3 regions of the Actimicrobium sp. GrIS 1.19 genome follow, and region 3 is predicted to be linked to each of the others. Evidence: predicted binding sites of a transcription regulator. Region 3 holds the regulator's gene; each other region holds the start of a gene.
What was found. Region 3 encodes FNR, which switches genes on or off when oxygen is low (the NO sensors DNR and NnrR bind a similar motif). Its sites were predicted from a motif close to TTGATNNNNATCAA; they were not measured.
Positions count from the first base shown of each region.

Region 1: a site for FNR is predicted at 6,573-6,586, ahead of RCH09_RS10640 (universal stress protein). Genes of this name have one in related genera too.
Region 2: a site for FNR is predicted at 5,705-5,718, ahead of RCH09_RS07100 (OmpW/AlkL family protein). Genes of this name have one in related genera too.

Region 1 covers NZ_JAXCHT010000013.1:148-9,860, reverse strand. The annotation lists gene pilM (pilus assembly protein PilM) at 1-837, shown strand, start outside; gene RCH09_RS10680 (PilN domain-containing protein) at 830-1,495, shown strand; gene pilO (type 4a pilus biogenesis protein PilO) at 1,492-2,058, shown strand; gene RCH09_RS10670 (hypothetical protein) at 2,055-2,381, shown strand; gene RCH09_RS10665 (type II secretion system protein GspD) at 2,378-3,691, shown strand; gene RCH09_RS10660 (LemA family protein) at 3,760-4,362, shown strand; gene RCH09_RS10655 (TPM domain-containing protein) at 4,359-5,198, shown strand; gene RCH09_RS10650 (TPM domain-containing protein) at 5,198-5,695, shown strand; gene phbB (acetoacetyl-CoA reductase) at 5,711-6,430, opposite strand; gene RCH09_RS10640 (universal stress protein) at 6,614-7,483, shown strand; gene RCH09_RS10635 (Crp/Fnr family transcriptional regulator) at 8,145-9,056, shown strand; gene RCH09_RS10630 (hypothetical protein) at 9,317-9,713, opposite strand, start outside.
Region 2 covers NZ_JAXCHT010000007.1:11,228-20,940, reverse strand. The annotation lists gene RCH09_RS07110 (response regulator) at 1-3,581, shown strand, start outside; gene RCH09_RS07105 (PAS domain-containing protein) at 3,578-5,650, shown strand; gene RCH09_RS07100 (OmpW/AlkL family protein) at 5,789-6,403, shown strand; gene RCH09_RS07095 (bifunctional diguanylate cyclase/phosphodiesterase) at 6,425-9,565, opposite strand.
Region 3 covers NZ_JAXCHT010000026.1:37,381-47,093, forward strand. The annotation lists gene ccoP (cytochrome-c oxidase, cbb3-type subunit III) at 1-515, shown strand, start outside; gene ccoG (cytochrome c oxidase accessory protein CcoG) at 522-1,967, shown strand; gene RCH09_RS16320 (FixH family protein) at 1,980-2,513, shown strand; gene RCH09_RS16325 (hypothetical protein) at 2,523-2,762, shown strand; gene RCH09_RS16330 (polysaccharide deacetylase family protein) at 3,034-4,185, shown strand; gene RCH09_RS16335 (GNAT family N-acetyltransferase) at 4,383-5,621, shown strand; gene RCH09_RS16340 (glycosyltransferase family 2 protein) at 5,688-6,758, shown strand; gene fnr (fumarate/nitrate reduction transcriptional regulator Fnr) at 6,793-7,557, opposite strand; gene ycaO (30S ribosomal protein S12 methylthiotransferase accessory factor YcaO) at 7,785-9,515, opposite strand; gene RCH09_RS16355 (response regulator) at 9,672-9,713, opposite strand, start outside.

The DNA of each region.
Region 1 (9,713 bases), on a different contig from region 3:
CGCATTCTGCCGCTGACCGTGCATGTCGGCGCCGGTCAGAACGAGCAGCAGGCGGTAGCGCGCGCGGTACGCGATCAGCTGGGTGGCCCGGCTGCCGAGAGCGTGGTTGATTATTACCACGTGCGCAATGTCGAAGCCAATGAACCGGAGCGGCAGGTGCTGGTGGCGGTAGCGCGGCGTGACGACGTGCTGGCATACCTCGATGTCTTGCGCGCGGTCGGCTTCGATCCGGTTTCGCTCGATATCGGCCCGGCTGCGATTGCGCGCTTGCTGGCAGCGATGCAGCGCGACGATTACGAGCAGTCGGTCATGCTGATTAACTTCGGCGTCGCCAAGAGCTTTATCACGGTGGTGTGGGGCCGGCGCCTGATGCTCGACCGCGAAATCGATTTCGGCGAATTCCAGCTGGCCACCAAACTGGCCAAATCGCTCGGGCTGAGCTATGACATCGCGCACAGCCTGCTGTGCGAACACGGCATTGGCACCAAGACGCGCGGCGCCCATGCCAATGGCCTCGCGCAGCGCGATATCGGCCATACCATTCGGGAAATCCTGCATCCCGAATTTGCCCTGCTGGCCGATGAACTCAGCCGCACCCAGGTGTATGTCGCCTCGCGCACGCGCGGCAACTCGGTCAGCCGGGTTTACCTCAATGGCAGTGTGGCGCGCTATCCGAACATCCAGGATCGCATCGACGAACTGATCGCGCTGCCGGTCGAACTGCTCGATCCGTTGAGTGTCTTCGGCCGCGAGCCCGGTGTGCTCAGCGGCACCGAAATTGATCAGGGTTTTGCGCTGGCCGCCGGGTTGGCTTTGCGAGGTTATCGACATGGCTGAAATCGACATGATCCCGCGCAGTTATCGCGATGCCGTGCGGGTCGCGCGGGGCGTCAGGCTGTTTGGCGGCTGCCTCGCCGGCGTGCTGGTGCTGGGCGCGCTGCTGATCGCCGGACTGCACTGGCGCATTGCGGTGGAGGAGCCGCGCCTGGCGCAGCTGCGCGCGCGCACGGCGTTGAGCGATGCGGCCAGCAAGCAGCTGGCGCTGGCGCAAGTGGCCAAGGCGACGCTCGAGCAGCGCCTGGCGGCACTGGCTGCGCTGCGCGGTGCGGGCGAGATCGCGCGCGTTGGCGTGGCAATCGACCAATCCCTGAATCGCGGCGTCTGGTTCAAGCAGTTGCGCTTTTCGCGCGAAGAGCAGCTGCTGCCGGCGACACCGGTTGCCGCGCCACAAACCGGCTATCTGGTGGTCTTGCCGATGGAAGAAGTCGGCAAGCCGGCCGAGACGCGCACCTGGCAGCTGTCAAAGAACATTGAAATCAGCGGCGAGGCGATCGACCATGCGGCCCTGACCGCATTCCTGAACCGCCTGTCCGGCCAGCCTGCGATTGCCGATGTGCGTTTTCTCAACAGCAGCGGCCGCGCCGCCGAGGGCGCGCAGGTGATCGATTTCAATGTCACTGCCGCCACCCGCAGCCAGCGTGGAGCGACCCCATGAACAAGATACTCGACCTGCTCGCGCGCATCCCGGCACGGCAACTGACGCTGCTGTTCGCCGGCGTACTGCTGCTGGTGGCGGCGCTGCTCTGGGTGCTCGGGATTCAGGCGCCACTGGCGCGACTGGCGCTGATGCACGGCGAACAGGCACGGCTGACCGTCACGGCAACCGACCCCGGCGCATTGCGCCAGCAGAACGACCGGCTCGCCGCGCAAATCGCGCTGCTCTCGCGCGATCTCGATACGGCCGATCTGGCGCGCTCGCCCGACCAGATGCTAGTGCGCCTGATCAGCGAAGTCGACCGGATCGGGTTGCGGCACGCGGTCCAGCTCAGCGGCGCCATGCCGGGACCGCGCCGGCGCGTCGTGATTTTCGATGAAATCCCGTTCGACCTCGATGCGCGCGGCAGCTATGGCGCCCTGATGGCATGGATGGCCGACATCGAAAATTCGCTGCCGACGCTGTCGATCGTGCGGTTCGACATCCAGAGCACCGATGTGCCGCCGCAACTGGCGATGAAAATCCGCATCGCCGCCTATCGGCCACAGGAGCCCCGCCCATGAACCGGTGCGTACTTATTGCCGTGCTCGCGTTGTGCAGCGCAAGCACGCTGGCGCAAGGTTTGCGCGATCCGTTTGAACGGCCGGCGCAGGCACCGTTGACGCGTTCGGCCGTGCCCGGCTCCGCAGAAACGGACTGGAAGCCGGACCTGCGCGCCGTCATGCTGGATCGCGACCAGTCGCTGGTGAATATCGGCGGAAAAATCCTGGCGGTGGGCGAATCGGTCAATGGCTACACGCTGGTCACGGTGCGCGAACGCAGCGCCATTCTGATCAAGGACGGGATCCGGATCACCCTTATGCTGGACAAGGAAAGACTTCGATGACATTCAAATGCGTGATGGGCAGTGCGCTGCTGCTGCTGGCAATCTCGGCCGGGGCCCAGTCGGTGCCGGACAAAAAACCGGAGCTGATGTCGTTCGTGTTTCGCGACACGCCGATTGCCGAGCTGTTCGAAATGATCTCGCGCAAGGAGCGCGTCAACATCCTGCTGGCGCGCGGTGTCGGCGGCAATGTCTCGGTTAACCTCTATGACCTGACCGTGCGCCAGGCGATCTTTGCGATTGCCGAAGCCGGCGGCTACAGCGTGATCCAGCGCGGCGGCGGCTACGTCATCAGTGATGCAAAAGAGGCGCCGCTCGACGAGGTGTCCGGCAAGATGGAAGTGCGCTCGATGAAAGTGCAGTATTCCGATCCCCGGCTGATTGCCGACGTGCTGGCCAAGCATGTGTCGCGCGGCGGCAAGATCACGGTGCTGGACCAGCGCCGCATGCTGATCGTGGAAGACACCGCCGACGGCTTGCGCCGCATCGAAGGCTTGCTGCGTGAAATCGACGCCCAGCCGCAGCAGATCATGATCGAAGCCAAGATCCTCGAGATCACCCTCGATACCGGCGAAAATTTCGGCATCGACTGGACCCGCGTCTTCAGCGCCGATGGCGTCAACCGGGGTGGCACCACCGGGCTGGCCACACGCGGCGCGCCGGGGCTGTTTTTCAATGTGGTCAACCGCAATGTCGAGCTGTACCTGAGTGCGTTGTCCAACAAGGGCCGCGTGCATACGCTGGCCACGCCCAAACTGCTGACGCTTGAAAACCAGGAGGCCACCACCAATATCGGTGACAAGCTGGGATACCGGCTGACCACCACCATCAACAACGTCACCACCGAGTCGATCCAGTTTCTCGAAACCGGCGTGATCCTGCGGGTGACGCCATCGGTGGATGCCGCCGGACGGATCATGATGAAGATCCGGCCGGAGGTCAGTTCGGGCAGTGTGTCGGCCGGGATTCCCTCGAAAAAGACCACCGAAGTCACCACGCAACTGGTGGCCGACGATGGACAGGGCATACTGATTGCGGGTTTGATCAAGAATTCGAGCGGTTATCGACGGGTTGGCGTGCCGATTCTGGGAGAATTGCCCGGCATCGGGCGATTGTTCTCCAGCACCGAGGACTCCGGCGTGTCGACCGAGACCATCGTGCTGATCACGCCGCGCATCGTCGGCACCCGGGTGGCGCCGGCCGATCTGCCCAGCGTCGGCAAACTCGACAATGCCGAAGGGCGCCTGTTGCGGATCTCGGAGTCGTTGGGAGAAAAAATGGAGTTGCTGGAAGGTCCGGAAACGGGCCGGTAAGTTGGCAGACAAGCTGGCAGTTAAGTTGGCACGCAAGCGCAATCAAACAGAAATCCACGGAGAACATAATGCGTAAATTTTGGGCAATCCTGATACTCACCCTGAGTCTGAGTGGCTGCGGCTACAACACGCTGCAGAGCAACGATGAGCAGATCAAGTCCAGCTGGTCCGAAGTGCTGAACCAGTACCAGCGCCGGGCCGACCTGATTCCCAATCTGGTCAGCACCGTCAAGGGTTACGCAGCGCAGGAAAAGGACGTGCTGCTGGGTGTGACCAACGCGCGCGCCAAGGCCGGCAGTATCCAGATGACGCCGGAGCTGATCAATGACCCGGTAGCGTTCGCCAAATTCCAGGCGGCCCAGGCCGAATTGTCGGGCGCGTTGTCGCGCCTGCTGGTGGTGACGGAAAATTATCCGCAACTCAAATCCGACGCCGGATTCCGCGATTTGCAGGCGCAGCTTGAGGGTACCGAAAACCGTATCACGGTCGCGCGCAACCGCTATATCCAGGCGGTGCAGGGCTACAACCTGACGGTGCGTTCGTTCCCGTCCAACCTGACGGCAATGGTGTTCGGCTACAAGGTCAAGCCGAATTTCACTGTCGAGAATGAAAAGGCCATCTCCGCGCCGCCGAAAGTCGATTTTGGTGCGACGCCGGCCACGCCAAAATGACCATGTTGCGCACGGCCTTGCTGGCGCTGCTGCTGTGCGCGCCGTTCCAGCTGTTCGCGCAGGTCGCCGTGCCGCCGCTCGGCGCCCGCGTGACCGATCAAACCGCGACGTTGACGGCGCAGCAGACGGCCACGCTGGAACAGACCTTGCAGGCGTTCGAAGCCGCCAAAGGCAGTCAGCTCGCCGTGCTGATCGTGCCGACCACGGCACCGGAGCCGATCGAGCAATACGCGTTGCGCGTGGCCGAGCAGTGGAAGCTGGGCCGCAAGAAGGTCGATGACGGCGCGATCCTGGTGATTGCCAAAGATGACCGCGCCTTGCGCATCGAAGTTGGCTACGGCCTCGAGGGCGCGCTCACCGACGTCACCAGCAAACGCATCATCAGCGAAATCATCACGCCACGTTTCAAGCAGGGTGATTTCTATGGCGGGATTGCGGCCGGCGTCGATCAGATGATCCGCGTCGTCAGTGGCGAAGCGCTGCCGCCGCCGACGCCGCGCAGTGCCGCTGGCGCGGCTGGCATTGAACACTTTGCGCCGGTCATTTTCATTGTGGCGCTGGTGGTCGGTGGCGTGCTGCGCGCGCTGCTCGGACGTCTGCCGGGTGCGCTGGTAACCGGCGGCCTGGTGGGACTGGTGGCCTGGTTTTTCGCCGGCGCGCTGTTCATTGCCATCATCGCCGGGGTGATCGCAATGGTGGTCACGCTGTTTGGCGGTGGCATGCGCAGTCTTGGCGGGTTCGGCGGCGGCGGTGGCTTTGGGTCGGGCGGGTCGGGAGGCGGTTTCAGCGGTGGCGGCGGCGGCTTTGGCGGCGGCGGCGCGTCTGGGAGATGGTAATGGGATTGGCACGCGTGGCACGACATCTGTTGATGACCGAGTGGCAGGTGCGGCGGGCGTTTCCGGCGCGCAGCCTGAGCCTCATTGAACAGGCGATCAAACGCAGCGAGAGCGGGCACCTTGGCGAGATCCGCTTTGTGGTCGAGGGCGCCTTGCCGGGCCGCGCGCTGCTCAGCGGGCAATCGGCGCGAGCGCGCGCCATCGAGGTGTTTTCGCAATTGCGGATCTGGGACACCGAACACAACAACGGCATCCTGATTTATTTGCTGCTGGCCGATCGCGATGTCGAGATCGTGGCCGATCGCGGCATTCACGCGAAGGTCGGTGCGGCGGCGTGGGAATCGATCTGCCGGGCGATGGAGCAGGCCTTCCGTCAGGGCGAGAACGAGGCGGCGGTGGTTGGCGGCATTGACGCCGTCACGCAACAATTGACGCGTCATTTTCCCGCTACTGCCGGCGGGCGCAACGAATTGCCCGACCGGGTGGTGGTGCTGTAAGCGTCTGGCGGCGACTTACATGTGCTGTCCGCCATTGATATCGAAGGTGGCGCCGGTGATGAATCCGGCCTCGTCCGCGACCAGAAAGGCAACCATCCGTGCCACTTCCTCCGCCGTCCCCAGGCGGCCAACCGGAATGCTTGCAATGATCGCCTGCAGCGTTTGCTCCGGTACCGACGCCATCATGTCGGTATCGCAGTAGCCGGGCGCGATGGCATTGACGGTGACGTTCTTGCGCGCGCCCTCCAGCGCCAATGACTTGGTAAAGCCGAGAATGCCGGCCTTGGCGGCCGCATAATTGGTTTGGCCAAGCTGGCCTTTTTCGCCGTTGATCGAACTGATGTTCACGATGCGCCCGAAGCCCCGCTCGCGCATCCCTTCGATGACGTGCCGCGACATGTTGAATACCGAACCGAGATTGGTATTCATGACGCGCCACCACTGATCCGCATCCATCTTGTGCAGGAAGCCGTCACGGGTGATGCCGGCGTTGTTGACCAGGATGTCAATCGGTCCCAATTGCTGCTCGACCTGCGCCACGCCGCTGCGGCATGCCTCAAAATCGGCTACATCCCATTGAAATACCGGTACGGAAGTCATTTTCTGAAAAGTCTGCGCGGCGTCGGTATTGCTCCGGTACACCGCGCCGACACGATATCCGGCCGCCTGCAATGCCAGCGAAACAGCCTTGCCAATGCCGCGGGTGCCACCAGTAACGAGTGCGGTTCTGGTCATGATCCAGCTCCTGTCCTGATTGTGAATGGAAAATAAATTATGACGAATGTGCACGGCGCCGTCGTTGCCGCGGGGTGATCTGCATCATGACCCTGGAAAATAAAATCGCCCCACCGAGCCAAGGAGTCCAGATCATCCCGAATTGATCCACATCAATCCAGCGTCACAATGCAAGGTCTACTGTTGTCTAAATATTACGCAATCGACATTGCGCAGGAGGATATCGTGGCCTCGATAACGATGATGGTGCAGATGGAATTGGGAAAAACCAGTCCGAACCTGTTGCGGGTTGCCGGCCAGCTGGCGGCACGTTTTGGCGCCGATGTGATCGGCATTGCGGCCTGCCAGCCGGTCCAGGTGGTCTACAGCGATGGCTTTATCTCGGCCGACATTTACGACAAGGACCGCACCGAAATTGGCGCCGAAATGAGCGCGGCGGAAGACGCCTTCCGCGCAGCGCTGACGCCGCATGCGCGATCGGTTGGCTGGCGCTCCCTGATTACCTTTCAGCCGCTGGCCGAATGTCTCGCCAGCGAGGCGCGCAGTGCCGACCTCGTCATCACCGCATCGTGCCAGACCGGCAATGCCAATCCCACGCGTGCGATGAATATCGGCGCGTTCGTGATGCAGGTCGGGCGCCCGGTTCTGATCGTCCCGGTCAATGTGGCGACGCTGTCGCTGTCGCATGTGCTGGTCGCCTGGAAGGACACGCGGGAAGCACGCCGTGCAATCTTTGATGCGTTGCCATTGCTCAAGCAGGCCGAGCGGGTGGTGGTGGTGGAGATTACCCGGGCCGTGAATGCCGATGAATCCAGCGCGCACCTGATCGAGATTGTCAACTGGCTCAAGCGACACGAGATCGCGGCGGAAGCACACACGGTGGTGTCGCGTGGCGACGACGCGGCGCAATTGCTGACCATCGCGCATGATCGCAATGCCGACCTGCTGGTGGCAGGGGCCTACGGACACGGTCGGCTGATGGAATGGTTCTTCGGCGGGATGACGCGCGATGTGCTGTTTTGTCCGGAGCGCTGTTCGTTCTTGTCGCATTAGAAAGACCGCTTCGCAGCAACGTTTTTTGGTAGTCAAGGCCAACTGAAAGTCGGCCTGATCATGCCGGGAAATTCTCTGTGCGCGGATAAATCCGGCGCCATTCCCGGTGCATTTCGCCCATGAAATTGCGCCATTCCAGATAATCCATTTGCGTGATTTTCGTTGCAAGGGTTCGTTGCGACGGATTATTCTTGGTAATTTCTACGGAATATAAAGGAAGTCATCGGTTATTTTAAAACCGACCGGTTTTAATTCGCTCCCCGCACGCCAATGTTTCTGTTGATTCATGTATTCAATTCTCCCGAGAAACATTTACTGTGGTTTTTCGGTGTGGAAAAATTAAATACCAAAAATATAAGATTTTTGTTTGCAAAAAGGTATTCCGTGTGAAATACTATTGGTAGCTGATGAGGAGTAATCGACAAATTTCTCGTTGGCGAAGCAGAATTTCTGTACGAGGTTGATGGTCATATGATGTTGAAATTCGTGACAGAAATAATGCGTTGATCGAGTTGCTGGAGTGAGTAATTGAAAGCGATGCCGAATGCATGCGGCGTGCTGTTATTTATTTTCAGATGCACCGTACTCGTCTCACGTGACGGCAAGCTTGTGCCGATTCAATTTCAAAATATGTCATTTCATCGTGGTCCAGGAGCTGCCCATGTTATCCAAGCAAATTTACCAAGTGTCATCCACCGGTATGCCAACATCAACGCCACTACAGAACATGGAACCTGGAAAGTATTGTGAACGAGGGCGTTGGACGAGCATTAATATTCTTGGTGAAGTCCTCCGGAATTTTCTGCCGCGCACATTGGTCCTGAGGGAAAACAGCATGTTGGTACAGCACATGCGGTTCAAGACAGGAGAGCGCATTCATACGGTTGGACAACCGTTCGATACGGTCTATGTGGTTTATTCGGGGTTTGTGCGGGTGAGTTCCTGCGACGATCTCGGTAACGAACAGGTATTGAGTTTTCCGATGCGCGGCGATCTGTTTGGTCTGGATGGCATTCATTCGGGCCACTACGTTTCCGAAGCGATCGCCCTGACTGAATGCAATCTCATCCTCTTGCCGTTCTATAAATTCAATGAGATTTTTCAGGCGCAACCGGAATTCGAACAGGCGATTTTCCGCGCCATGAGCCATGAACTGGTGCGAGAGCAAATGATGATCGGGGTACTGGGAACGCTGGGCGCCGATGCGCGCGTCGCACGCTTCCTGATGCTCAATTCCGAGCGCTTCCGCCAGCTGGGCTGGTCCGAAAAGTCATTCAACTTGAGCATGACCCGGCGCGATATCGGCAGTTATCTCGGACTGTCGCTGGAAACGGTGAGCCGGATCTTGTCGTCGTTTGACGAAGCCGGACTGATTCGCGTTGAAAACAGGACCATTACCATTCTCAATCCGCAATTGCTGAAATCGATGAGTAGTGTCGGGTCGAGAAAAAAACGGGGCGCATCAGCGCAGGACAGCAAGCCTGAGCGCGACCTCGACGGCGCCTTTCCTGCGGTTGCAGTCATGGCGGAAAACGCCAGGAAGCGTCCGGATCGGATTGATCTTTCGACCTAGATGTCGCCGCGCCGCGCCATCACGGGCGGCTATTCTTTCGGGGCGGTGTCGCGCTTGCGAAGGCTGCCCCGAATTCGAATGGATGATCCCCGATCCCGGTCAAAGGCGATCGGCATTGGCCGTCGATCATTCCGTCTGATGCATCCCCTGACGGTAGGCTGGTTGACCAACCGGGTTAGCCCGGGCATTCCGGCCATTCCCTGCGGATTGACAGTGACCCCTGATGCAATCCATTTCTGTTTCAACCAGGACTGGTCGAATCACGTCATTGACAGGTTGTTCCCGGCTGATGGCGGATGCGCATGCATCCGGTGTTCCGGTTGATCGGGTTTTTTGGCCTGCAATATTGAATACACTTCAAAGCACGAGAGAAACAGAATCTTCGCTTCCTTGGGCGTTAATGGGACAATGTTTTTTCCCAGTGGCGGAGGTGGTTTTGTGCAATATTCCGCATCACCGTCATTCTTTGTCCAGTTCACCAAATCGCGTTTTTCGGTTGCCTCAATCAGTAAATCAGCCGTGCGGATGACATTGGATGTCAGCATCGGAAGATTGAATCTCTTTGCAATGACAGATTCGATTTTTGATTCGATTTCAATAAAACTGGGCAATAAGGATTTCAATGGGGCAGGAATATCTCCCAGATAAGCAGCAGGT
Region 2 (9,713 bases), on a different contig from region 3:
GTGGTCGCTACAGCGAGGCCGGCCAGAACATATTGCTCGATAAGGAAAAGGCTAATCTGGCTGTACTAACGACGCTGTATGCGAGTTTGGTCAGCCCCGATTCCCTGGCGATGGCCGGGCCCGATGGCAACGCCCGCTCGATGGAACGCACCGGCATCACCGTGAGTGCGCTGTTCCTGACCACCGCAGACATGGCCGACGATGCGTTTGAATTGATTCGCCTGAACCGTATCGACCTCGATAACTCGCATGCCACTGCCGTGGTGGCCATGATCTTCAGTATCCTCGCGCTGGCGGGACTGATTGCGGCGGCATGGCTGGTCAACCGGCGCCATGTACTGGCCCCGATTGCGCTGCTACAGGCTGGCACCGAGCAGGTCATGAACGGCGACCTGCGCTACCGCCTCGACCTGCGCATCAGGAACGAGCTGGGCGTGCTGGGCGCGACCTTCGACCGCATGACCGCCCAGCTCGATGCATCGTATGCAACGGTACAGACCGAGAATGCCGAACGGCGCCAGGCCCAGGCGGCACTGGAAACCTCGCATGCAAAACTGGCGCAGCAATCCCAGGCCCTCACGCATGCGCAAGCCGAACTGCAGACCATCATCGATCACATGCCGGCAGTGGTGGTGTATTGGGATGCCCAGTTGCACAACCGTTTTGCCAACGCCGCCTATCTCGACTGGTTTGGCATCGCTCCGGCCCGGATGCATGGCCAGCACATCCGCGATGTGATCGGCACGGAACGCTTTGCGTTGCTGGAGCCATTTCTGCTGGAGGCCCTGGCGGGCAAGCCGACACTGTTCGAGCGCAACATCGAATTCGCCGACCGGCCGAGCCGCTTTGCCCTGTTTTCGTATGTGCCCGACGTGGTCGATGGCGTCGTGGTCGGCATCTACGGCTTCATCAGCGACATTACCCAGCTCAAGCGGGCCGAGGCGGCGCAGAGCGCGGCGCTGGCAAAGTTGCAGGGCATCGTTGACGCGGCCAGCGATTTTTCGATCATCGCCACCGATCGCGATGGCCTGATCGAACTCTTCAGCAGCGGGGCCGAACGCATGCTGGGCTACCGTGCCGACGAAATGGTGCAGCGCCAGACTCCGGCCATCCTGCACGATGGTCCGGAAGTCGTGGCCCGTGGCATTGCGCTCTCGGCGCAGTTGGCCCGTCCGGTCGAAGGCTTTCAGGTGTTCACCGCGTTGCCCCTCGATGGCGTGTCCGAGTCGCGCGAATGGACCTATGTGCGCAAGGATGGCAGCACCTTGCCGGCCAACCTGACGGTCACTGCTGTGCGTGACGAGCAGCATGAAATCATCGGCTTTCTCGGCATTGCCAAGGATATTCGCGAAGAAAAGGCACTGTTGTCGTCGCTGGCCGCCGCGCGCGACGCCGCCGAAGCCGCCAGCCTCGCCAAGGGCCAGTTCCTGGCCAACATGAGTCACGAGATTCGCACGCCAATGAATGCCATCCTCGGCATGTTGCAACTGCTGCAGTACACGACGCTTGATCCGCTGCAGCGCGATTACGCCGTCAAGACCGAATCGGCCGCGCAATCGCTGCTGGCGCTGCTCAATGACATCCTCGACTTCTCCAAGGTCGATGCCAACAAGATGCAACTGGAAGCGGCGCCGTTCGAGCTGGACCGGCTGCTGCGCGATGTGTCGGTGATCCTGTCGGCCAACCTGGGCGGCAAGGCGGTCGAAGTGCTGTTTTCAATCGATCCGGCATTGCCGGCGCTGCTGCAGGGCGATGTCCAGCGCCTGCGGCAGGTCCTGCTCAATCTGGCTGGCAATGCGATCAAATTTTCGGAGCAGGGCGAGGTCATCATGGCGATGCGGATGGTGTGCGGCAATCGCGCCTTCACCACCATCGAATTCGCCGTCAGCGACACTGGCATCGGCATCGCGGCCGACCAGCTGGCCAGCATCTTTGACAGCTTCAGCCAGGCCGAAGCCTCGACCAGCCGGCGCTTTGGCGGCAGCGGGCTGGGTCTTGCGATTAGCGCGCGACTGGTGACGCTGATGGGCGGGCAGCTGGTGGTCAGCAGCGAACCCGGAGTCGGCAGCCGGTTTTCCTTCACGGTGCGGTTTGCCAATGTCGCCGCCGCCGAACCCGCCCCCGCGCTGCCCGGGAAGGTCTTGCGCGCGCTGGTCATCGATGACAACCGCACTGCGCGCGATGTGACGCTGGCGATGTTCGCCGCCATCGGCTGGGACGGCGCCGCAGCGGCCAGCGGCGCCGAGGCGCTGGCGCTGCTGCAGACCGGTGCGTTGCCATTCGATGTGATTCTGGTTGACTGGAGCATGCCGGACATGGACGGCTGGGAAGTCACGCGCCGGATTCGGCAGCTGGAGCAGGGCGCCCATGTGCCGCTGGTGCTGATGGTGACGGCGCACGGGCGCAATGCGCTGGCCGAACGCATGCAAAGCGAACGCAACGCGCTCAATGGCTTTCTGATCAAGCCGGTAACGGCTGCCATGCTGCGCGAGGCCGTGAGCGATGCCGCTGGCGGCAAGGCGCTGCCGCAGGACCGTAACGCTGTCCTGCGACAGCCGTCCCGGCTGACTGGCCTGCGCATTCTCGTGGTCGACGACAACCTGCTCAACCAGCGCGTTGCGCGCGACTTGCTGACCAGGCAGGGGGCACTGGTGCAAGTCGCCGGCGGTGGCGCCGATGGGGTTGCCATGGCGCTGGCGGCATCGCCGCCGTTCGACGCGGTGCTGATGGATATCCAGATGCCCGAAATGGACGGCTATGCGGCCACGCGCGCGCTGCGGCAGCATTTGTCGTCGGAACAATTGCCCATCATCGCGATGACCGCCAATGTCATGGCGGCCGACGTCGCTGCCTGTCGCGCGGCCGGCATGAACGATCACATCGGCAAGCCGATCAGCGTCAACATGCTGGTGACGACGCTGTTGCGCCACGTTCAGCCGGGCGCCGCTGCGCCGGGCGCCGCCGCGCCGGGCCAGGTGCCCGGCATGGCAACCGACGAGCCCATCGAGATCGATCTGGCGCTGGAGCGGCTGGGCGGCGACGGCGCGCTGTTCGTTTCGCTGGCACAGCAGTTTTCCAGCGAAATCGACGCCTGCACCGCAGAATTGCGCGACGCCTTGCAGGGCGCCCGGTTCGAGCGCGCCGCCGATCAATTGCACACCTTGAAAAGCACGGCCGGCGCCATTGGCGCGCATCGGATCGCTGGCTTCGCGGCGGCGCTGGAAGTCCAGTTGCGCACCGACCCGGCGGCACTGAGTGTGGCCAGCGCGATGGACGAACTGTCGCGCCTGGTCGAACAGGGCCTGCCGGCACTGTCGACCATCACCGCCCGTCTGGCGCAAAGCGCGACGCCGATGCAGCAATCCGCCGCATCCGGCATGACGCTGCCAGCCCTGCTTGACCGGCTCGATGCCTTGCTGGCAGAGGCCAACATGGACGCGCTCAAGGCGTTCGCCGACATCGAACGCGACTATCATGTCGCATTGGGCGAACGCACCACCCTTCTTGCCAGACACATGGCCGAGCTGGATTTCAAATCTGCGCTGCTGGCCAGTCGCGACTTGCGAAATGGACTTATATGATTTCAACTACCGCGTCGTCCGACGCGACCCCCGGCGCTCGATCGCTGTTGCTGCTGGTGGATGACCAGCCCGGCAATATCCAGATCCTGCATGCATTGTTCAAGAACGATCATGAAGTCTGCATGGCCACCAGTGGCGCCGATGCGTTGCTGTTTTGCCAGTTGCGCCAGCCCGACCTGATCCTGCTCGATGTCGTCATGCCGGGCATGGGCGGCTACGCGGTGTGCGAAGAACTCAAGCGTGATCCGCTGACGCGCCACATCCCGATCATTTTTGTCACCGGCCAGAATGATCCGTTGGAAGAGGCGCGCGGTCTGGCTGCGGGCGGGGTCGATTTCATTACCAAGCCCTTTCACGAAAAAGTCGTGCGCGCCCGCGTGCGCACCCATCTGACCCTGAAATGGCAGGCCGACCGGCTGCGTCGCCAGCAACACGAAATGCAGCTGCGCCACGCCGAACTGGAGGCGGTCAGCGACGCCTCGCCGCTGGGTCTGTTTCACCTTGATCCGAGCGGCTACTGCACCTACGCGAACCGCACCTTCGAGTTGATGTTCGGTTTGTTCGATGGCAAGGCACTCGGTTTCGGCTGGCGCATGGCGCTGCATCCGGACGAGCTTGGCGCAGTCGCGCGCAACTGGTCCGGCCTGACCGAAGCGAACGTGCCCTACAACGCCACCTATCGTTTCCACCACGCCGATGGCCACCTCAGGTTGATCCGCGTGCGGGTCGCGCCGGTCAGCGTCGACGGTGTCGTGGCCAGCTATGTCGGCACGGTCGATGATGTCACGACGCGCCATGCCGCAGATGCCGCGCTGGCCGCCAATGAGCGCCGCCTGCGTCTGATTACCGACAGCATTCCGGCATTGATCAGCTATCTCGATATCGAGACGCGCTACCAGTTCTGCAATATTCATTACCGCACGCTGCTCGGTTTCGATCCGCAGGCCATGATCGGCAAGACCGTACGCGAGGTGTATGGCGACGACGCCTACGCGCTGATGGCCACCGGCATCGAGGCCGCGCTCAGCGGCCAGCGTATCTCGTTCGAGCGCGCGCTGGTCAGCGGCGGGCTCGAGTTGCACCTGCAAAGCGAGTACGTGCCCGATGTTGAGGCCGATGGCACGGTGATCGGCTTCTATGCCATGGTCACCGATGTCACCCAGCGCCGCATGGCCGAACAACTGCTGGCCGCCGGCGAAAAGCGCCTGCGCACGATCACCGACAACATACCCGTCTCGATCACCTATCTCGACCACCAGCAACGCTTCGAGTTTGCCAACGCCTCCATGTACGCCTGGACCGGCGCCACACCCGAGACAGTGCTGGGGAAAACCATGCACCAGGTGATGGGGGAGGCGCTGTACGAAGATCGGCGCATCCATCTCGAACGTGCGATGAGCGGCGAACGGGTCGACTTCGTCACGGTCTCGACGATGAATAACCAGCAGCGCTACCTGCAATCGACCTACATTCCCGACATTGGCGCCGACGGGCAGGTCAAGGGCATTTACACGCTGAGCAACGACATTACGGCGCTCAAGCACACCGAGCATGAACTACGCCGGCTGGCGCGGCAGGATTCGTTGACCGGCCTGCCCAACCGCACCCATCTGTACGAAACGCTGGAGCTGGTACTGGCGCGCAATCGTCGGCTGGGCAGCGCCATCGCGGTGCTGTTTCCGGACATCGATCACTTCAAGGCGGTCAATGACAAGCTCGGCCATGCCAAGGGCGATCTGGTGCTGCAGGAATTTGCCGGCCGCCTGATCAAGGCAGTGCGCATGACCGATACCGTGGCGCGCCTGGCCGGCGACGAATTCGTGATTCTGCTGGAGGGCTTGCGCGATGCCGCCGAAGCCGATCTGGTGGCCGAAAAAATCCTCACGCAGATCAGAAAGCCGTGGCTGCTCAATGGCGAGCGACTCGACATCTCGACCAGCATCGGAATCGCTTTCGACAATACGTGGAAACACAGCGGCGCCGATCTGATCGGTGCTGCCGACGCCGCGCTTTACGAGGCCAAGGCCGCCGGGCGTAACACCTTTCGCGCGCACCTTTGGCAACCCTGACGGATGTTCCGGCGCGCCACACTGTTGTGCAAAGTCCCTGCCTTTCTTGTGGTTTTGATGTGAATCAATCTTTTTGTTGGGCCGGATTACTAGACTTGGCTGCAATACCAACAACAACCACCAATGAAAGCAGTGATGATGAAAAAAACAGCAGTCGTGCTCGCAATACTGGCCTCGGCAATGTTCTCCAACGCCGCCATGGCCCAACAGCAAAGCCCATGGATGGTGCGTGTGCGCGCCCTCAACCTCGACCCGGACAAGAAGTCTGATCCGGTTGGCGGCGTCGGCGCCCGTGATCGCGTCACGGTCGACAGCAAGACCTTCCCGGAACTTGACATCTCGTATTTTTTCACCCCGAACATTGCCGCCGAGCTGATCCTGACCTATCCGCAAAAACACGATGTGCGCCTCGATGGCAACAAGATCGGCACCCTCAAGCACTTGCCGCCAACCCTGCTGGCGCAGTACCACTTCATGCCTGCCAAGAGCTTTGATCCCTATCTAGGCGTGGGGATCAACTACACCAGCATCACCAACGTGCATCTGCTCAATGACACGGCCGGGCTGGATCACAGCAGCGTCGGTTATGCCCTGCAGGCCGGCATTGATTTCAACATCGACAAGAACTGGTCGATCAATCTGGACGTCAAGAAACTGCGGCTGCGCACCGATCTGACGCTCGGCGGCGTCAAGGTCAGCAACCTGCAGGTCGATCCATTGCTGGTCGCCGTGGGCGTCGGCTACCGCTTCTGAGCCACGTTGCAGCGGCGCAGTTCAAACGCGTTCCATCAGCGTTTCGAACTGCTCCAGCGGCAAGGGGCAACTGAACAGGAAGCCCTGGAAGGCGCGGCAACCGTGACGCATCAGAAATTCCATTTGCGGCACGGTTTCGACGCCTTCGGCAATGACCTCCAAGTCAAGATTGTCGGCCAGCGCAATGACCATTTTTGCGATGGCCGCATCGTTGCTGTCAACCAGCACGTCGCGTACGAAGCTCTGATCGATTTTCAGTTGATTCAACGGCAGCCGCTTCAGATACGACAGCGATGAATAACCGGTGCCAAAGTCGTCGAGCGAAAAGCTCACGCCTTTTTCTTTTAGCGCCCGCATTTTCAGAATCACCTCTTCCACATTCGCCACCAGCAGGCTCTCGGTCAATTCAAGTTTGAGCCGCTGCGCATTGGCGCCGCTGCGCTCCAGCGCCGTCAGCACCTGCCAGACGAAATCGGGCTGGCGGAACTGGCGCGCGCTGACGTTGACGGCGATCGTCAGGGCCGCCATCTCCGGCCGTTGCGACCAGCGCGCCAGTTGCGTGCAGGCGGCTTCCAGCACCCAGCGTCCCAGCGCCAGGATCATTCCGGTTTCCTCGGCCACTGGAATGAACTCGACCGGTGAGATCATGCCGCGACACGGATGCTGCCAGCGCGCCAGCACCTCCACGCCGATCACCTCGTGCTGCTCGTTGACCTGGGCCTGGTAGTACAGCAGGAACTGATTCCGGCTCAGCGCGTCGCGCAGGTCGGTTTCCAGCGCCGCACTGGCGGTGACCAGCGCCTGCATCTGCGGATCGAAGAAGCGCAGTGTGTTGCGCCCGGCCGCCTTGGCCTGGTACATCGCCAGGTCGGCGCGCTTCATGGGTTCGTCAATGCTTTCGGGCCGATCGCCAAACATCGTGATGCCAATGCTGGGCGTGCTGTGACAACTGTGCGCCTCCAGTTGATAGGGCTGGTTCAGGCTGGCCAGGATCGCTTCGCCAATTTGCTCGGCCTGCAAGGCGGCCGTCATCATGTCTGCATGCAGTCCTTCCAGCATGACCACGAATTCGTCGCCGCCCAGACGCGCCACCGTGTCGCTGTCGCAGACACAGGCGCGCAGGCGCAGGGCGACCTGGCGCAACAGCAAATCGCCGGTGTCATGGCCGAGCGTGTCATTGAGGGTCTTGAAGTTGTCAAGATCGACAAACAGCAGCGCACCGTTGTGCTGGCGGCACGGACTGGCCAGCAGCGCCTGGGTCAGCCGGCTCATCAGCATGCGCCGGTTCGGCAGGCTGGTCAGGGCATCGTTGAAGGCGAGGTGGCGGATTTCATCTTCGGCAGTCTTGCGCGCGGTGATGTCCGAGAAGATGCCGACGTAGTGGGTGGTGATGCCGGCATCCTTGACCGCCGAGATGTTGAGCCACTGCGGATAGGCTTCGCCATTCTTGCGGCAATTCCAGATTTCACCGCGCCAGGAGTCGGTCAGGTTGATGCTGGCCCACATTGCTTCAAAAAAGGTACTGTCGTGCCGGCCCGAACCGAGCATGCCGGGGTTGCGATGGATTACCTCCGACTCGCTGTAGCCGGTGATGTCGGTAAAGGCCTGGTTCACGCGCAGGATCGCATTGCTGGCATCGGAGACGAACATGCCGTCCTGCGACGCGAAGGCCGTGGCGGCAATGCGCAATTCCATTTCCGTGCGCTTGGTCGCCGTGATGTCCTTGGCAGAAACCAGCACCGTGGTGACGATGCCATGCTCGTCGCGCAGGACATTGCTGCTCCAGATCATGATGAACTCGGTGCCGGCAGGACCGATGACGCGGCACTCGCGATCCATGCTGGCCGGTGATCCGGCGCTGATCTGATCTTCGAACAGCACGCGTTCGCTGCACTGGTCGGCGGGCGGCACGAAGTGGTCGAACCAGTTCAGGCCGCGCAGCGCTTGTTCGGATTGCCCCAGCAATTGGGCGCCGCGCCGGTTGATCATCTCGATGCAACCCCGGTTGTCGAGCGCCATCAGCATGATCGCCGCGATATCCAGATAATCCTGGGCGCGGTCGCGTTCGGTGGCCAGCGCCGCGGTGCGTTCGATGACGCGCGACTGCAGTGTGTTGCTGGCGCGCTGGATGTTCTCCGCCATGGCGTTGAAGGCCTCGGACAAGGTACTGATCTCGCTGCACTGGACTGCGTCGTGCCGGCGCATCCGCACCGTCAGATCGCCGCCGCCGAGCAGTCGCGCGCTGGCTGACAGCGTTTGCAGCGGCGCGGTCAGGCGTTGCGCGATCAGCTTGATCAGCACCAGCCCCACCGCAGTCAGCACCAGTCCTGCAATGAGCAGGGTGCCCATGCTGCCGCGCAAACCGGCCAGGGCATCGTCCTTGCGGGTGGTGGAGACCAGCGACCAGCCCTGGGTTGCATTGAGCGGCAGGTAGCGATACACGCTGATGACGGCATGTCCATCGTCGCCGCGCTCCATCAAGGTGCCGTCAAAGGCGTGCAGGTACTGGCTCGTGACCAGGTTGATGGCGCCGGCAGTGGCAGGCTCGCCTTGCATGGCCGGCGCCAGGAACGTATTCAGATTGACAACTGCAATCAGGACGCCGACGACCCTGTCGCCGCCGCGGCGCATCGCGCGGGCGATGATGACGGCGGGCTGGCCGTCGGCATCGGTGGCCTGCTCGACCAGATCGACTACACCCGGCTGCGCCGCCCGTTGCACCAGCCCGGAGTGCGGATATCGGCTGCCGGCCAGCGTTGCCGCGCTGCTGGCGAGAATGCGTCCTTGCAGCGGATCAACCAGCAGCAACGCGCTGTAGCGATCGACATAGGCGTGTTGCAACTGGTCGAAGGTCCGGGTCAGCGCCGACTGCATGGGTTCCGCCCCGGCGACCTTGCTGTCTGCGGCGAGCGCCGGCAGGCCGCCTTCGGCAATCATCAGCAGGTCGCCGCGGCGCTCTTCAAGATTGCGCACGGCCCAGCGGCGCTGCAGGTCGGCCTTGATTTCGAGGATGTGCACCGCCTGCGCCAGCCTCCGGTCGTCGGCACCCGCCAGCTTCAGGGCCGGCAGGCCGAAATGCCAGAGGCAGAACAGGATCACGATGGCGATCAGAAACAATGCGCCAAACACCAGCGCAAGCCGACTTGAAAAAGAGCGCGTCATGCGCGTCGCCGGCGGCATTGCAAATTGCAGTCTTGCATGGGATGCCTTTCCACACGCGGCCGCACTGGCAGACGAATCCTGGGTGCCTGAATGCAATCGCGTGGCCGAGCTTGGCCCCCTCATCAGGCAATAGCAATGGCCGTGATGC
Region 3 (9,713 bases):
GCGAGCGCCTGTTCCTGACCTACTGTTCGCAGTGCCATGGCTCGGACGCACACGGCAACCGCGGCATTCCGAATCTGACCGACAAGGACTGGTTGTACGGCGGCGAGCCGGAAACCATCGAGGCCACGCTGCTGGGCGGGCGCAACGGCATCATGCCGTCGATGGCCGCTGCGCTGGGCAGCGAGAAGGATGTCGACAACGTGGCGCACTATGCCTTGAGCCTGTCCGGTGGCCCTGCCGATCCGATCAAGGCCGCCAACGGCAAGGAGAAATTCGGTGCCTGTGCCGCTTGTCATGGCGCCGATGGCCATGGCAATCAGGCGATGGGCGCACCCAACCTGAGCGACAAGATCTGGCTTTATGGCGGTAATGTCGAGACCATCACGGAAGGCATCCGGAACGGGCGCAACAATGTGATGCCGGCGTTCAAGGATTTCCTCGGCGAAGCGAAGGTGCATGTCCTGGCAGCGTATGTCTGGAGCCTCTCGAATGACACCGCAGTGGTTGCAAAGTAGGGTCGGATGGCAAACAGCACACCTGAAGTAGCGGTAATCAAGATGTACGCCGCGCGCGAAGAAATTTTTCCGCGCGAGGCGAAGGGCCGCTATGCGACGTTGCGCTGGCTGTGCGTGTGGATGACCCAGATTGTCTTCTACGGCTTGCCGTGGTTGCACCTGAACGGCCGGCAGGCATTGCTGTTCGATCTGGGCGCCCGCAAGTTTTACATTTTCGGGCTGGTGCTGTGGCCACAGGATTTCATCTATCTGGCCGCGCTGCTGATCGTCTGTGCGTATGGATTGTTTCTGGTCACCGCGGTGGCCGGCCGGGTCTGGTGCGGGTTTGCCTGTCCGCAGACGGTGTACACCGAAATCTTCATGTGGATCGAACGCCGCATCGAAGGCACCCGCAGCGCCCGCATGCGCCTGGCCCGGCAACCCTGGACGATCGGAAAGATCAGCCGCAAGACCGCCAAGCACCTGGCCTGGGGCGTGGTGGCCTTGTGGACTGGCGTGACCTTTGTCGGTTATTTCACGCCGGTGCATACGCTGCTGCATGGCATTGCCAACGTCACGCTCGGACCGTGGGAGTGGTTCTGGGTGTTGTTCTACGCCTTCGCCACCTATGGCAATGCCGGCTGGATGCGCGAACAGGTCTGCAAATACATGTGTCCGTATGCGCGTTTCCAGAGTGCGATGTTCGACAAGGACACCCTGATCATCACCTACGACAAGGAACGCGGTGAGCCACGCGGACCGCTGGCCAAAAAAGCTGCGCCCACCACGCCGCCGACCGGCGACTGCATCGATTGCGGATTGTGCGTGCAGGTTTGCCCAACCGGGATCGATATCCGTAACGGTTTGCAGTACGAGTGCATCGGCTGCGCTGCTTGCGTCGACGCGTGCAATTCGGTCATGGCCAAGATCGATTTGCCGGCCGGCCTGATCCGCTATTCGACCGACCATGCGATCGCCAGCCATTGGTCGATCGAGCAAATGCGTGCGCGCGTATTCCGGCCGCGCGTGCTGATCTATACCGCATTGCTGGCGCTGATCGTGACGGCGTTTTTTGTCTCGCTGTACGCGCGCACGCCGTTAAAGGTCGACGTGATTCGGGACCGTGGCGCAATGGGGCGCGTGGTCGATGATGATGTCATCGAAAATGTCTACCGGCTGCAGATCATGAACACCGGCGAAGCCAGCCATCATTACAAGCTCAGCGTCAGCGGCATTGACGGCATCGCACTGGCCTCGGCCGACGAGCTCGACCTGCTCGGGACCGGGGCGCGCGCGGTACCGGTGCGGGTGCATGTGCCGGCAGGGAAGGGCACGCCGGGGTCCAACAAGATTACCTTCACGCTGAAGGCAACCGATGGCGCGGATCTCCAGGTCAGCGAAAAAGCAGTGTTCTTTGTTCCGCGCAACGAGCACCATGACGATCACGAAAAACAGCACGACGAGCATCACTGAATGGACCTGCCAATGACATCGCACCGCACCCGAGTTCGACTCGACGACGCACCCTGGTATCGCCAGCGCTGGCCCTGGCTGATCATGCTGGGGCCATTTCTGGTGGTGCTGGCGGCGGTGTATTCCGGCTACCTGGCTTTCTCGCGCCAGGATGCCATGGTGGTGGACGACTACTACGCGAAAGGCAAGGCGATCAATCAGGATCTGCGGCGCGACCGCGTGGCGATCGAGCGCGGCCTGACGATGCGGGCCGATTACGATGCGATCAACGGTCGCTTCAACGGCGTCTTGCTCGAGCACGGCCAACCGATGACAGGCGCAATCCATCTGCATCTGGCCCATCCGACCCAGCCCGAAAAGGACCGCCATCTGGTCGCGCGACTCGACCCGCAAGGGCGCTTCAGTGTGCCGCTGCCATTGCCCGAACGGGCGCGCTGGACTGTGCTGGTCGAAGGTGACCAGCGCGACTGGCGTTTGAACGGTGACTGGAGCTGGCCACAGCAGCAGCAGGTTCAGATCAATGCAGATTTGCCGCCCGGCGGTTGAGGAATAACGATGGTGCGACTGGTAATAACGATCCTGTGGCCTGCGTTCCTGGTGGCGGCTGCCGCCACCGGCGCATTCTTTTCGTTGTTCGACCCTGGCGATCTGCTGCAACTGGTCGGCCACACTGAATTGCCGGCGCTGGCTGCTTATACGCTCGGATTCTTCTTTTTCTGGCTGGGGTGTTCCCTGGCCGGCATGCTGACTTACTATCTGAGTCACGTACCGAGCGACGTGCACCCGCCGTTCTGACAGGCCGTCACGTTGCAGCGGCGTTATGGAAATCGATCGATTTTTTGCGCGGTCATCGGTGTGGCGACCCGTGCCGTGACAGCGCACGCTGCGAAAGTGCAAACGCAATAGACGAAAGGGGCTGATGCCGCCGGTCTGGCGGCCATCCAGCGACTCTCGCACACTGCCCCCGCCGCTCCCTGCCGATGGTCCCGGTCCGTTTGCTCGGACGCGGACGCGGAGTCCCGATTCGCGCCGCGGTCGACCACCATGAGGCCCATCCAGAAGGGCATTGGATGCCAACCTTCCCGGGTGCGGGCAATGGCAAACATTCCGCAATCAGTTACAATTTGTTACTGAGGCGTCACGCCAATATTCTGTTTGTCAAGCGCGATGCCAGCCGGATCCACAGAGCGGATGCGCGAAACCGGCACAACCCTCCAGCTGCGGAAATATAGTGAAGAACACTGCTTTAATCAAAACCGTTGCCGCCAAAACCGGGCTGCTCGGCGCCGCAATGAAAGTCAAGACCAGCCCACCGCTGATCCTGATGTATCACGGCATTTCCAGGAACAGTGCCTCCAATGGCGCGCGCTCGATTGGAGGAAAACATATCGCTGTCGATTTGTTTGTCGATCAATTGCGGATCTTGCGGCGGTCGCGGCGGGTGGTCCCGATGGCTGACATGGTCCGCGAACTGTGCGCCGGCGAGGACATGCGCAACACCGTGGCGTTGACCTTCGACGACGGTTACGAAAACAATGCGCTGGTTGCGGCTCCGGTACTGGCCGACTTCAACATGACGGCGGCATTCTTCCTCATCACAGGGTTTATCGGCACCGACCGGTTCATGTGGACTGACCAGCTCGAAAAGGCATTCTCCGAGACGGCGCATGCCACGCTGCGGCTGCCGGATGACGGTGGCGAGGTATCCATCAGAACATTCGACGATAAGCAAAGAACGTTGCTGGCCATGAAAGCAAGCCTCAAGCGGAAAGAGCACCATCAGGTCGTTGACCTGGTCGAAAAAATTGCCAGCGCGCTCGGCCACACGCCTTGTCCGGCCGAGGGCGATTACCGGTTCATGTCGTGGGATCACGCGCGCGATCTGGTCCGGGCGGGTTTTGAAGTCGGTGCACACACCATCAACCACCCGATTCTGACGAATTTGCCGTTTGACGAGGCTGCCGCCGAAATCCTGGGAAGTCGCGACATGATCGTGCGCCAGACCGGTCAATGCAGCACCACATTCTGTTTTCCAAACGGCAAGTTGGCCGACATGAATCCACGTCTTCTTGAATTTTGCCGCCAGCATTTCGCGGCCGCGCTATCGACCGAGCGCGGCGCCGCCTCCGTCGATGATCTGTTTGAACTGAAGCGATTGTCGGCTTCGGGCTTGCAAAGCTCCGAGAATATGGAGTGGATGTTGTTAAGGGGATATTGAAAGTGTATTCTGACGTCCGCTTGAGAGCGTCCGGAAAAACATGCCGGGCGCGTCGTGCCCAGCCCTCCCGGCACGTCTTGCCGGATGTGCCAAGGCTGGTTTCCAGCGCGCCGTTGTTGTCCGGCTGCCCGGAAATCGGCATCCCAATCGTCCTCCGTTGTTGCGGAAACAAATACTGATATCACGGAGAGAGTTGAATGACTGGAAGCGACCCTGCATTTGGCTCGGCGCGGTTACTTGGTCAGGTCGAGTTTGCGCTCACGCTGCCTCCGACGCACCAGCCGCAAGATCTGCTGCCGAAAATGACCGGGCACCTGCGTCGGCATGTCCGCGCCTTTGATGCAAAAGAGGCATGTCCGGACTGGTGGGAGCCGCTTTATCGGATCGCCAGCAATGCGGCGATATTTTTGTCGCGCGACTGGATGGAAACCTGGATCGGAATCTACGGCGCTGAATTCACCGGCAACTGGGTCTGGTGGTCATGTAACGGGGTGGTCGTGGGCGGCTGCCTGTTGTTGAGAAAAACCGCGCGTATCAGTGTGTTCTTCATGCCAACGCTGTACTTGAACGCCGGCGGCGCCACATCGACGCGCTCACCACTTGCCGAACATAACGACGTGTTGTTCGCACCCGGCCATGAGGATGCCATTGTCAGCGACCTGACGGAATTTCTGTCGACGCTGGCGTGGAGCCGCATTGTCCTGAGCGGTTGTTGCGCCAATGGGATCATCGAACGGGTAATCGCTGCGATTCCACAGTCGCGATCGGACCTCGATCACAAGCCGGCGCCCTACGTGAATATCGAGAGCCTGCGCGATGCGCCGTTCCTGACGCAGGTATCGAGCAACACGCGTGCGCAAGTCAAGCGCTCGCAACGTGTTTACGAAGCCGAATCCGGACCGGTGTCGCTGGTGGCGGCGACCGATCTGGACACCGGCATGGAATTCTTTGACGAACTGGCCACGCTGCACAACGAACGCTGGGCCGGAAAAGGCGTGGCAGGATCGTTCTCCAGCCAGAGCGCTGTCGCGTTCCACCGCGCGCTGATTCGTCGCTTGTGGTCTTCTGGCGGCGTGAAGCTCCTGCGCGTCACGGCCGGCCAGAGCACAGTGGGTGTTTTGTATAATTTCATTTCCGACGGGGCAGTATTTTTTTATCAGTCGGGCTTCGCCTGGCAGCAGAACAGTCAATTGAAACCGGGTCTGTTGACCCATTGCCTGGCGATTGAACATTGCCGTATCGATGGCTTGCGTGAATATGACTTTCTTGCGGGCGATTCGCAGTACAAGCGTTCGTTGTCGACGCATCAGCGTCACCTGTTCTGGGCCACCGTTTATCGGGCCCGCGGCGGTGTAAAAGTGTTTTTGATGGCTCAGAAGTTCAAGCGGTTGTTGATGCGACTTCGGGCTCGTGCAATTGCGCGACTGCGCAAATGATCTGCGCTGACATGCTCTGCAGCCTGAGAGCCGACGCGCACAGCGATTCACCATGAGGAGACTGGGATGCCCGCCCAACGTCGTGCCAGCACACCCGGAATAAGCGTCGTCATACCCGCCTTTAACGCTGCGGCAACGCTCGAAGAGGCGCTGCACAGCGTTTTCTTGCAAACCACTACCATTCCCCTTGAAGTGATTGTCGTCGACGACGGCTCGACGGATGGCACCGCCGAGGTACTGCGCCGATTTGGAAGTGCCGTGACCACGCTGCACCAGCCCAATAGTGGCCTGGCCGAAGCCCGACGCGCCGGCATTGCGATGGCGCGCGGCGACTACATCGCGCTGTTCGACGCCGACGACATCTGTGAGCCGGAACGCCTTGCGATGCAATCGGCATACCTTGCGCAGCGCCCCGAGGTGCTTTTGGTGGCATCGGATTTTTCAGCGTTCAATGACGACGGCAGCCTTGGCGCATCCTTCGGCCAATCCTATTACGGGGCATTTCGTCGCTATCCGCGTGGCGTTCCCGATATCTTTTCGGTGCAGGAGGAGTTCGGCACGGCGCAAGGGACCAGCTCCGGGTGCAGCGTGGCCAGCTATCGTGGCCTGATCTACGAAAAACTGGTACTTGGCAATTTCATCCATCCGCCCACCGTGATGTTCCGGCGCACGGTGCTGGATCTGGTCGGCAATTTCGATCCGGAGGCAGGCTCGATGTGCGATTGGGACTGGATCATGCAGGTCGCGCGGCAAGGGCAGATCGGGTTCCTGAAACGGGATTTGCTGCGCTATCGCATCTCGTCAAGCCAGATGTCCGGTGCGCGGTATCGTTACCGCCGTGCGGTCGACATCATTCGTGTGCTGGAACGACTGCGGCGCAGGGATCCTGAAATCTATCAACTGCACCGGCGCGAATTCGATGAGAAGCAGGGTGCCTTCAGTCTCGACGCGGCCGATGCCGTGTGCGAAGAAGACCGCATCGCCGCGTTCGGCTGGCTCTGGCGCAGTGTGCTGCGTTACCGCCATGTCGAAACCCGGTCAGCGCGCATTCTGGCAAAGCTATGCATGCCGTCGTGGCTGCGCGGACTTGCGCGTCAGATTGGCAGCGGCGCGCCTGCGGCAGTGACTGAAGGGTGATGGCCGCCACGGACGTCGCGCCGTGTGCGCCCGATCACATCGGCGTGCAGTGTTCCGTTCCCGCCGCCAGACCCTTGAGCATGACCGGATCAAGCAGGCGCACCTCACGCTTGTCGACTTCCAGCCAGCCCTGTTTCTTGAAGCGCGACAGCAGGCGGCTGATGCTTTCGATCGTCAATCCGAGGTAGTTGCCGATATCCTCGCGCGACATGCGCAGCTGGAAGCAGGTCGACGAATAGCCGCGTGCGGCATAACGCGATGACAGGTTGACGAGGAAGGCGGCAAAGCGCTGTTCTGCGCGCATATTGCCAAGCAGCAGCATGACGTTCTGTTCGCGCATGATTTCCTGGCTCATGATGCGATGAAAGTGATGTAGCAAGGTCGGGATCTGCCCGAACAGTTCTTCCAGCCGGACGAATGGGATCTCGCACACCTCGCTGTCTTCCAGCGCCACGGCGTCGCAGTGGTGCTGTTCGGCGCTGATCGCATCCATGCCCAGCAATTCACCGGCCATTTGAAACCCCGTGATGTGGCTGTCGCCGCCGGCATCGACCTGGCAGGTCTTGAAATGACCAAAGCGCACTGCGTAGAGATTCCGAAAGGGATCATTCATCCGGTACAGCACCTCATCGCGGGCGATGCGTCTGCGGCGGCCGATGATCTGGTCGAGTTTGTTGATGTCCGCCTCATTCAGGCCCATCGGCAGGCACAACTGATGCATGCTGCAGCCGGCGCAGCTGGCCTTCAAAGCTGGAATGTTGATGACGGCGGGGGTGATGCGTGCAAGGGATTGGTCCATGCCTAGTGTGTACCATGAATATGCGCGGATTGCGCTGATTTCCAAGGATTGCTTTGCATGGAACCATGTTGCCATGCTTTTACACTTTCAAGCGCACACCGTGCGCCTGTGAATCGCATGCCTTTAGTGCCGATCAAAATGCTAGATGGAAACCAGCCGCAAGCAGTTGCGCTATGCGGCAATCCGGCTGCGTCGCTCGATGACCTGCCTGCGGTGCCCGCCGTTTTCTACTGCGGCGCGCGATCGGCTGCAAACAGTTTGTCATAGGCCGCCAGCAGGGTCTGGTGCATGGCGCTGCCCTGCATGTCAGGCCCGAGCGTGGCAAGGCCGAAGAAACGCTCCCTGCGGTCAAGCAGGGCGGCCGCCTGCCGCACCGTCTCAGGCCCGTACAAGAGATCCAGTGCCCGCCGGTGGTTTTCGGGATCGTCCAGATTGAGCAGGCTTTCGATGCAGCGATAGACCAGACGGCGCGCCGGATTCATTTGCTTGTACTGGTGGATCCAGTCGCAGCCCTCGCGGGTGGCTTCCTCGTCGCCGATTGCCAGTGCCAGCAGCGTCTTGAGCTCGCCGATACGCAGTTCCTTCCATGCAGTGCCAACCGGAATCGCCAGCCCGAGGATTTCCCACAACGGACGTTCGTCGTTCAGGTTCGAGGTTTGCAGATAGTCCAGCAGTTGCGCCGATTCGGCGTCATTGAGCGCATCGAGGCGCACCAGTGCCGGCCGGATGTCATTGCCGACACTGTTGTTTTCCCATTCCAGATCTTCCACCGGATAGATTTCCGACATGCCCGGCACCAGGATGCGGCAGCTGTACGCGCCTTGTTCGCTGAAGTCGGCAACGTAGATGTCCTTGCCCTCGGCATGCACGGCCTGGCACAACCAGTGGTAATCCTCTTCGGTGGTGTTGCTGAAGTTCCAGTCGGCGAACGGGAAGTCGGGCGTGTCGCCCAGGAAGTTCCAGCTGACCACGCCGCTTGAATCGACAAAATGAATTTCCAGATTGGCGACTGCGGTGATCTCATCCATGTCGAAACCGGGCTCCGGGAAACCTTCGAGCGATTCCAGCGCACGGCCTTGCAGCAGTTCGGTGAGTGCCCGTTCGAGCGCGATCTCGAAACGCGGATGGGCGCCGAAGCTGGCGAACACGCCCTGGTCCTTCGGGTGCAGCAGCGTCACGCACATGACCGGATACCGTCCGCCGAGCGAGGCGTCACGCACCAGAATGCCAAAGCCGGCTTCGCGCAGACCCTTGATGCCGGCGGCGATGCCCGGATAGCGCGCGATGACATCCTCGGGCACCTCGGGCAGGCACAGTCCTTCGCTGATGATGCGGTATTTGATGTGACGTTCGAAGATTTCCGAGAGTGCCTGGCTGCGTGCCTCCATCATCGTATTGCCCGCAGCCATGCCGTTGCTGACATACAGATTGCCGATGATGTTGACCGGAATCCAGGTCGCCGTGCCATCGCGCAGACGGGTGTAGGGCAGGGCACAGATGCCCCGTTCGACATTGCCTGAATTCAGATCGACCAGCACCTGGCTGTCGATTTCGCTGTCCGGGTTGTAGAAGGCATGTAGCTCGGGATTGAGCAGCTCGGTCGGCCAGCGGCCATCTTCGCTGGGGGCGAACCAGCGTTCTTGCGGGTAATGCACGAAAGGGCGGTTGGCGCGGGTCGCGCCGAGATAGAAATGGGTCCAGAAATAATGCGTGCCAAGGCGTTCGAAAAATTCGCCATAGGCGCTGGCACGGGCCGCCAGTTCAGTCGCCCCTTTTCCGTTGGAGAACAGCATCGGGCAATCGCGGTCGCGCATGTGGACCGACCAGATCGCTTCAACCGGATTCAACCAGGACGATTCGTCCAGCGTAAAGCCGCGTACGGCCAGTTTGGCCTGCATGGTGCGAATGGTGGATTCCAGTGAGGCGTCTTTGCCGGGGATAAAGCTTTCGGTTTGCATGGGGGACTCGGTGGGTTGTCTGGATGCGACGCACGCGATGGCCGCCGTCGGGTATGCGGATTTTACAGAGATGCGCGCCGCAGGGCGACTGGTAAATTGTCGCCGGCAGCGCGGCTGGTTGCAGCGGAAGGGTGACGCGACGCCAGCGGGGTGGCGCTATTTGGCGCGGCGTTCGATGCGCTCGGTGACATCCATGCC